Regions from separate parts of the Yersinia sp. SCPM-O-B-9106 (C-191) genome, predicted to be linked through region 1. Evidence: predicted binding sites of a transcription regulator. Region 1 holds the regulator's gene; the other holds the start of a gene.

Region 1 (4,382 bases):
TTTTGTAGCGCTGCCGCTTTGCCAGTATTCGCCGGAAAGGGCATTAATGCATTCGCTACGATAATAGGGTAGCAGGCACCATTCACCAGCGCCATTATGCAAAACGGAATAAGTAAGGTCACCAGTGTTGGTGTCGTCAATGTGGCGATCAGATAGAGCGCAATCATACTGAAGGCATAACCGGCCAACAGCCACGGCAGTAGAGTGTTGCCTTTAATTCGACTCAATGCACTGCGACAAGCAAAACCCCCTAGCAGAAAGGCTAATGTTTGTGGAACATAACTCAAACCAATGGCATTCGGGCTATATCCCATATCACCTAAAATAAAAGGCGAGCCGGTTAACCAGGCGAAAAAACCGGCGCTGCATGCAGCAAACATCATTACGTTGCCGCTAAATACCGGAGATTTCAGCAATTGCCAGAAACTAATGGCACTTTTGCTTTTAAGCCCGTCATCCGAGGCCCCTTTTTTCCGTTCCTTAAGCAGTGCGGTCGGGATCAGCAGTAGCAATGTAATCGCCAATAAAACGACAAAAATTGACCGCCAACTGAAGTGGTTTAATAGCCACGCACCTAATAAAGGGGCTAGCGCAGGGGATAACGCCACTAAAGGCATTATGGTCGCAAACACCCGATTGACTTTGCTACTGTGGTATCTATCTACCACCAATGCTTGCCAGCTCACGGCTGCAGAACAGACTCCCACCGCCTGAATAAAACGCAGAACCAATAACTGTGCCGCTGTTTCAACCCATAAAATCCCCAAACAGCCGATGGCAAATAAACCCAACCCGACTAATAGCACAGGTTTACGGCCTAACTTATCGGAAACAGGCCCCCAGATAAGTTGAGCGATAGCGAAACCAGCGAGAAAGATACTGAGGCTGGCACTGATGGAGCCGGCAGAGGTGCGCAGCTCTTGTTGCATAGCGCCAAAGGCAGGCAAATACATGTCGGTGGCCAGGTACCCCAACATGCTCAAACCGGCCAGGTAGAACATGAAACTAGAAGTCGTTTTCATTTTTTGTGTCTCATTATAATTTTGCAGGCAAAACTCTTATCATGGAAATTCCATTGCGGGGGGCATTCTAGCGGCGAGCTATTCTGTTGTGAAACGGTAATATTTGCGCCATGCTATCAAAAAAATTGATAGTAAATATTCAGTCTAAGGGAAGTGCAGAATCATGTGGTCAGAATATTCATTGGATGTGGTCGATGCAGTTGCCCGCACCGGGAGTTTCAGCGCTGCTGCTCAAGAATTGCACCGCGTCCCGTCAGCGGTAAGTTATACCGTGCGCCAGTTGGAGGAATGGCTGGCCGTGCCGTTATTTGTACGGCGTCACCGGGATGTAGAATTGACGGAAGCGGGCAGGGTTTTTATCAAAGAAGCCCGAGATGTTATCAAAAAAATGAATGGCACGCGGCGACAGTGCCAGCAAGTGGCGAATGGGTGGCGTGGGCAACTCAATATCGTGATCGATAAAATCGTCAAACCTCAGCGGAGTCGCCGCTTAGTATTGGATTTTTATCGCCATTTTCCTGATATCGAACTGCGGGTACGCTATGAGGTATTTAATGGTGTCTGGGATGCACTGGCGGATGGCCAAGCTGAAATGGCCATTGGGGCGACTCGCGCCATTCCGGTTGGCGGGCGGTTTATCTTCCGCGACATGGGCTTTTTGACTTGGCATTGTGTGGTGAGCGTCAATCACCCCTTAGCCCACTTAACCGGTTCCCTTATTGATGACCAATTGCGGCCTTATCCCTCACTCTGTTTGGAGGATACCGCGCGAAATCTGCCGAAACGAGACACCTGGACCTTGGATAACCAACAGCGTTTAGTGGCACCCGATTGGGCGACGGGAATAGATTGCCTGTGTGCAGGATTATGTGTCGGAATGGTGCCCGCGCATATGGTGTCGCCCTTGATTGAACAAGGGAAACTGGTGGTATTAACCTTGGCCGAGCCACTTCCTGATAGCCCGTGTTGTTTGACGTGGGAGCAGAATAATCATTCGCCAGCTTTAGCATGGATGCTGGCGTATTTAGGTGACAGTGTCACACTTAATAATGAATGGCTAAAAGATGATAATGCCGTGATTGAGGACTGAACGCACAGCGTTAGCTGCCGGTAACATGAGGGCTACCGGCAGGTGAAGATTAACGGCGGTAATCGCGGTAGGGGCCATCAGCAACAGAGCGGCGCTCGACCAGCTTAGGGTGTACTTCAATCGTTTGTGGGTCTTCGCGTTTACTGACAATTCTGTCGAGCAACATGGCAAAAGCGGTTTCACCTAATCTCTCTTTTGGCTGATGAATAGTGGTTAGCGCCGGTGAGAAATACCGCGCATTGCGCACATTATCATAGCCGATCACCGAAATATCTTGTGGCACCCGCAGGCCCAATTCATCCGCCGCGCATATTGCCCCCATCGCCATAATATCGCCGCCACAGAATACGGCGGTCGGGCGGTGTTTTTGCGTCAGAATTTGGTGCATAGCTTTATAACCGGATTCTGGCTCAAAATCCCCCTGAACCACCCATTCGTCACGTAGCGGGATATTGGCCTCTTCCAGTGCTTTCAGGAAGCCCTGATGGCGACCACCACCGGTATTCCGTGATAACTGACCGGGAATAGCACCGATATCACGATGACCGCGCTCAATAAGATAACGGCCAGCTAAATAGCCACCTTCGAATGCATTATCAATAATCGAGTCAGTAAAATCGCCACGGGCGGTACCCCAGTCCATCACCACCATTGGAATATTGCGATAATCTTCTAACATCCCCAGCAATTGTTCAGGGTATTCAGAACACATCACCAATAATCCATCGACACGCTTTTGCGCCAGCATGGATAGATAGGCTTTTTGTTTATCAAGATTATTATGAGAGTTACATAAAATCAGGGTGTAACCTTTGCTATAACAACTATTTTCAACCGCTTCGATCACCTCAGCAAAATAGGGTGCTTCACTGGATGTTGCCAACAAACCAATTGATTTAGTGTGATTAACTTTCAAGCTGCGGGCCACAGCACTGGGCGAATAATGCAGCTCTTTAATGGCCGCCCACACAGCGGCTTTGGTATTTTCGGCGACGAAACGAGTTTTATTGATAACGTGCGAAACGGTGGTGGTGGACACACCCGCGTGTTTGGCCACATCTTTAATCGTTGCCATAAAAAGAATGACTCCTAAGCTCACCTGTTACAGCAGGTAAGTATTATGTTAATCGTTTGCCCGTATGACTCGAACACCGCTCAGACAGAAACACGATAGTAGGCTGGTAAGTTGAATCAGCAGGCTGTCTGAGAGGTTTTATTGGACGTTATGAGTCGGCATACAGTTATGAACTGCGAATTTTGGCTGATCTGGAGGAAAAGTGAAAGCGTTAATCAATGTTATAAAGTGCGTAATGAGCACAAGATTTTTTTTCTTAACTGTGGGAAAATGATTTAACGCACTAATTGTGTGCCTTTACCTTACTATACTTGAAGTATGACGAGTATAAAGATTAACCGGCTGAGGAGTTTTTATGGATACCAATCTGAAAATGTCGCTGATTACGACTGTTGGTGCGCTGGCAATGATTATTGTTTTTAGCTTCGTGGCGGTAATGAATTAATTAAACCGCTTGCCGGTATGAAGCCATTAGTAGGGCGGTTAACCCGCCCTTAATTATTTCTACTGATAATAACCACGTGTGTATCTTTCTGTTTGCGCGGTATCAGGCTAAATTTTTCTCAACGAAAGACCAATTCACTAAAGCCCAGAAGTTCTCCAGATATTTTGGTCGCGCATTACGATAATCAATATAGTAAGCGTGCTCCCATACATCCACCGTCAGCAGTGGTTTATCCGCAGTCGTCAGCGGTGTTGCCGCATTTGAGGTACTGACAATCGCCAGTGTGCCATCCGCTTTTTTGACCAGCCACGTCCAGCCTGCGCCAAAGTTTTTCACTGCCGCATCAGTAAATTGTGCTTTAAATTCAGCGAAAGAACCAAAGGATTGATTAATGGCATCGGCAACTTTGCCAGTAGGTTCGCCGCCACCATTTGGTGATAAACAGTGCCAGTAAAAGGTGTGGTTCCAGACTTGGGCTGCATTATTAAAGACACCGCCACTGGAGGTTTTAATAATCTCTTCCAAGGATTTACCCGCAAACTCAGTATCCTTAATCAGATTATTGAGGTTGACCACATAAGTGTTGTGGTGCTTGCCGTAATGGTACTCCAGCGTTTCTGCAGAAATGTGCGGTTCCAGTGCATTTTGTGCATAAGGTAATGCCGGTAATTCAAAAGACATCGCTCTCTCCTTTCGGGGTTGCTCAGGGTGTTTGCTCCTCAAATCCGATCTTTCGCAGTCGCTAAGATA
Region 2 (4,382 bases), 1.1 Mb from region 1:
GCACTCAATATTATCAATACAAATCAGAGCCAATTGCTCCATGCCATCCAACACTTCCGGCACAAAATAAGCGCGTTTATCCAGCGGGACATAACCCACCGCCTCACCTTTTTGCGATAACTCAGCACAAGCAGCATGCAACAAATGACTGCGGCCACCGCCTTCGCGCGACCAGAAATAGATATAACTGCCATGAGACTGGTGAACAGCAGACTGGATCGCCGCTAATAGGGATGGGTTCTCCCCCGGATAAAAACTAGCAAAAGTTTCATCATCGGGAAGATAAAGTGGCAGTGAAAGCTGTGCCGGCGTATTCAGAAGCACCTCAACCAACAAAACGGGCGGGAAAACGTGACAAGTTTACCACAAAAACGGGCAACAGCATAAAAACCTGATCTGAGGCGAAAAACTGGCCGAACCGACAAACGCGGCTCGACCAGCAATCACTTTATTTCAGTGTCAGCTCTTCTTCCGTGGCCTCAATAATCTCTTCTTCAGTGCGGATCAAACTGATCACCTTGAACAACAGGCTCAGGCCGATGCCTACTACTGTTGCCAGCGCCATGCCTTTCAGTTCAGTTGCACCAATGTTCACTTTCGCGCCACTCACCCCAATAATTAGGATGACGGAGGTTAAGATCAAGTTTTGTGCTTTGTTGTAGTCCACTTTGGACTCGATCAACACACGGATACCTGACGCCGCAATAACACCGTATAGCAGCAGTGAAACACCGCCCATGACTGGCACTGGAACCGCCTGAATTGCCGCAGCCAATTTGCCAACACAAGAGAGCATTATCGCCAGAATCGCGGCACCACCAATCACCCACGTGCTGTAAACGCGGGTAATTGCCATAACCCCGATATTTTCACCATAAGTGGTATTCGGTGTGGAACCGAAGAAGCCGGAAATCACAGTCGAAATACCATTGGCAAACATTGAACGGTGCAGGCCGGGATCACGAATTAAATCCTTTTTCACAATATTCGCCGTTACCACCAAATGCCCAATATGCTCGGCAATCACCACCAATGCGGCGGGCAAGATGGTCAGAATGGCAAACCACTCAAAACGCGGGGTATAGAATGTCGGTAAAGCAAGCCAGTGGGCATCGCGAATAGGGGCCAAATCAACCACGCCCATCACAAATGACAAGGCATAGCCCGCCAACACACCAATCAGAATAGGGATAATGGCGAAGAAACCGCGAAATAGCACCGAGCCGAGGATGGTCACCCCCAAGGTCACCATTGAAATGATGATAGTGCTTGAATCGACGGTTACCCCCTCCGCAGGTAGTAGCCCAGCCATTCCCGCAGCTACGCCAGCCAATTCAAGGCCGATAACCGCAACAATCGCTCCCATCGCCGCAGGTGGGAATAGCACATTCAACCAACCGGTACCGGCTTTTTTCACAATCAGCGCCACCAGGCAGAACAGCACGCCGCACATGATAAAACCGCCCAAGGCGACTTCGTATCCCAATGGCAACAACAGTAATACCGGTGAAATAAAGGCAAAACTGGAACCCAAATAGGCCGGAATTTTTCCCTTACAAATGAATAAGTAAAGCAAGGTTCCGACACCGTTAAATAGCAGCACTGTTGCCGGATTAATTTTAAACAGAATAGGAACTAAAACAGTGGCACCAAACATCGCAAACAAGTGTTGGAAACTCAGGGGGATCGTCTGGAGCAGCGGTGGACGCTCGCTGACGCCAATGGTGCGACGGCTCATTTTCTCTATCCTCTAATGAAAGTTATAGGGTGTTGTGTTGAATGCTAAAAATTATTCAAAAAAAAGCCGACTATCGAGTCGGCTATCTAGAAGTTATTTGGTTCCGAAAATCTTATCACCGGCATCACCCAATCCTGGGATGATGTAGCCGTGCTCATTTAGGCCTTGATCGATGGAAGCAGTGTACAGCTCGACATCTGGATGAGCGGCCTCCAGTGCTTTAATACCTTCAGGTGCGGCAACCAACACCAACACTTTGATGCTCTTACAGCCAGCATTCTTAAGTAAATCAATGGTCGCAATCATTGAACCACCGGTTGCCAGCATCGGGTCAACCACCAGCGCCATGCGCTCATCAATATTTGACACCAGCTTCTGGAAGTAAGGTACTGGCTTCAGCGTTTCTTCATCACGATAAACCCCTACCACACTAATTCGCGCACTAGGGACATTTTCCAAGACCCCCTCCATCATGCCCAAACCGGCACGTAAAATGGGCACTACCGTGATTTTCTTACCTTTAATCTGTTCAATCTCAACCGGCCCATTCCACCCTTCGATGGTGACTTTTTCAGTTTCTAAATCGGCGGTTGCTACATAAGTCAGTAAACTTCCCACTTCAGACGCTAACTCGCGAAAACGCTTTGTACTGATATCATTCTCACGCATCAAACCAAGTTTATGTTTTACTAGCGGGTGTTTCACCTCAACGATCTTCATTATTTTTCTCCTGGTTAGGCGACTGGCGGCCAAAAAAATCGCGAGATTATACCGCCTTTTTTTTTGAACACCACAATGAATAGCCTGATTCAGATCAATAGAAAACCATTATTAAGTCAAGTAAGCTAAAAATCAGCGTGATATCACAAGCCACTCGCAAACGTTTGCCTGCGCTGTTAGAATTGTCGCGTTTTCTTCCAAAGCTCAACCACGGGGACCTCGCAGTGACCAACAAAACCTCTCTCAGCTATAAAGACGCAGGTGTAGATATTGATGCCGGCAATGACCTTGTTGATCGCATAAAAGGTGTGGTTAAACAAACTCGTCGCCCAGAAGTGATGGGGGGATTGGGCGGGTTCGGTGCCCTGTGCGCTTTGCCACAAAAATACCGTGAACCTATTCTGGTTTCAGGCACTGACGGCGTCGGCACCAAGCTGCGTCTGGCGATGGATCTGAAACGCCACGATACCATCGGTATCGATTTGGTCGCCATGTGTGTTAACGACTTGGTGGTCCAAGGTGCTGAGCCACTGTTTTTCCTTGACTACTTTGCGACTGGTAAACTGGATGTGGATACTGCCGCCAGTGTGATTACCGGGATTGCCGAAGGGTGCAAACAGTCAGGTTGTGCACTGGTTGGGGGCGAAACCGCCGAAATGCCGGGGATGTACCACGGCGAAGATTATGACGTAGCAGGCTTTTGTGTCGGCGTGGTCGAAAAATCTGAAATCATCGACGGCAGTAAAGTCGCGCCGGGCGATGCTCTGGTGGCTTTAGGTGCCAGCGGCCCGCATTCTAATGGCTATTCACTGGTGCGTAAAATTCTGGAAGTCAGCAATACTGACCCAGAACAGACTCAATTAGACGGTAAATCTCTGGCCGACCATTTGCTGGAACCGACCAAAATCTATGTAAAATCCATTCTTAGCTTGATTGAGCAACTTGATATCCATGCAATTGCTCACTTGACCGGTGGCGGCTTCTGGGAAAATATCCCACGCGTATTACCACAAGGAACTCAAGCGGTTATTAATGAAAATAGCTGGCAGTGGCCCGCAGTATTTAGCTGGTTGCAAGAGGCCGGTAATGTTAGCCGCCACGAAATGTACCGCACATTTAACTGCGGCGTCGGCATGGTTGTTGCCTTACCTGCGGAACTGGCAGATAAAGCGGTTGAGTTGCTGACAGCCTCTGGCGAAAAAGCTTGGAAAATTGGTGTCATTGCGGCGGCGGCAGATGGTGTAGAGCAAGTTATTATCAATCCATAACATCGCCAACACCCCTGCAGCTTCAAGTCCGAAGGGTCTTATGAAAAAAATAGTGGTTTTGGTCTCGGGCCAAGGCAGTAATTTGCAGGCACTGATAGACGCCCAGCAGCAAGGGCGTATTTCAGGCGAGATTAGTGCTGTCTTCAGTAATAATCTGCAAGCTTATGGATTAGAGCGTGCTGAATTGGCGGGCATTGCACACCATGCAATAGATGCCAAATCTTATGCCTCGCGTGCCAGTTTCGATTTGGCATTAGCGCAAGCTATTGATGAATATCAGCCTGATTTAGTGGTACTGGCGGGCTATATGCGCATTCTCAGTCCAGAGTTTGTCCAGCATTATGCTGGTCGGATGTTGAATATTCACCCCTCACTGTTACCGAAATATCCCGGCTTGCATACCCATCGTCAAGCATTGGAAAACGGCGATCTTGAGCACGGTACTTCAGTCCATTTTGTGACGGAAGAACTGGATGGCGGCCCGGTCATCCTGCAAGCCAAAGTCCCGATTTTCAGTGATGATACTGAAGAGGATGTGGTCGAGAGAGTCCAAACTCAAGAACACAGTATTTACCCGTTAGTGGTCGGTTGGTTTACTGATGGCCGTTTAGCAATGCGCGAGAATGCAGCGTGGTTAGATGATAAACGTTTGCCAC

What was found. The regulator PurR, encoded in region 1, represses purine synthesis genes. The targets are predictions, from matches to a motif close to CANGCAAACGTTTGCNTG.
Region 2: a site for PurR is predicted at 2,612-2,629, ahead of purM (phosphoribosylformylglycinamidine cyclo-ligase). Genes of this name have one in related genera too.

What each region holds. Positions count from the first base shown of each region.
Region 1 covers NZ_CP110791.1:2,317,349-2,321,730, reverse strand. The annotation lists gene punC (purine nucleoside transporter PunC) at 1-1,022, opposite strand, end outside; gene punR (DNA-binding transcriptional activator PunR) at 1,186-2,112, shown strand; gene purR (HTH-type transcriptional repressor PurR) at 2,162-3,187, opposite strand; gene OP863_RS10640 (YnhF family membrane protein) at 3,543-3,632, shown strand; gene sodB (superoxide dismutase [Fe]) at 3,735-4,313, opposite strand.
Region 2 covers NZ_CP110791.1:1,228,912-1,233,293, reverse strand. The annotation lists gene hda (DnaA inactivator Hda) at 1-324, opposite strand, end outside; gene uraA (uracil permease) at 449-1,738, opposite strand; gene upp (uracil phosphoribosyltransferase) at 1,832-2,458, opposite strand; gene purM (phosphoribosylformylglycinamidine cyclo-ligase) at 2,683-3,726, shown strand; gene purN (phosphoribosylglycinamide formyltransferase) at 3,767-4,382, shown strand, end outside.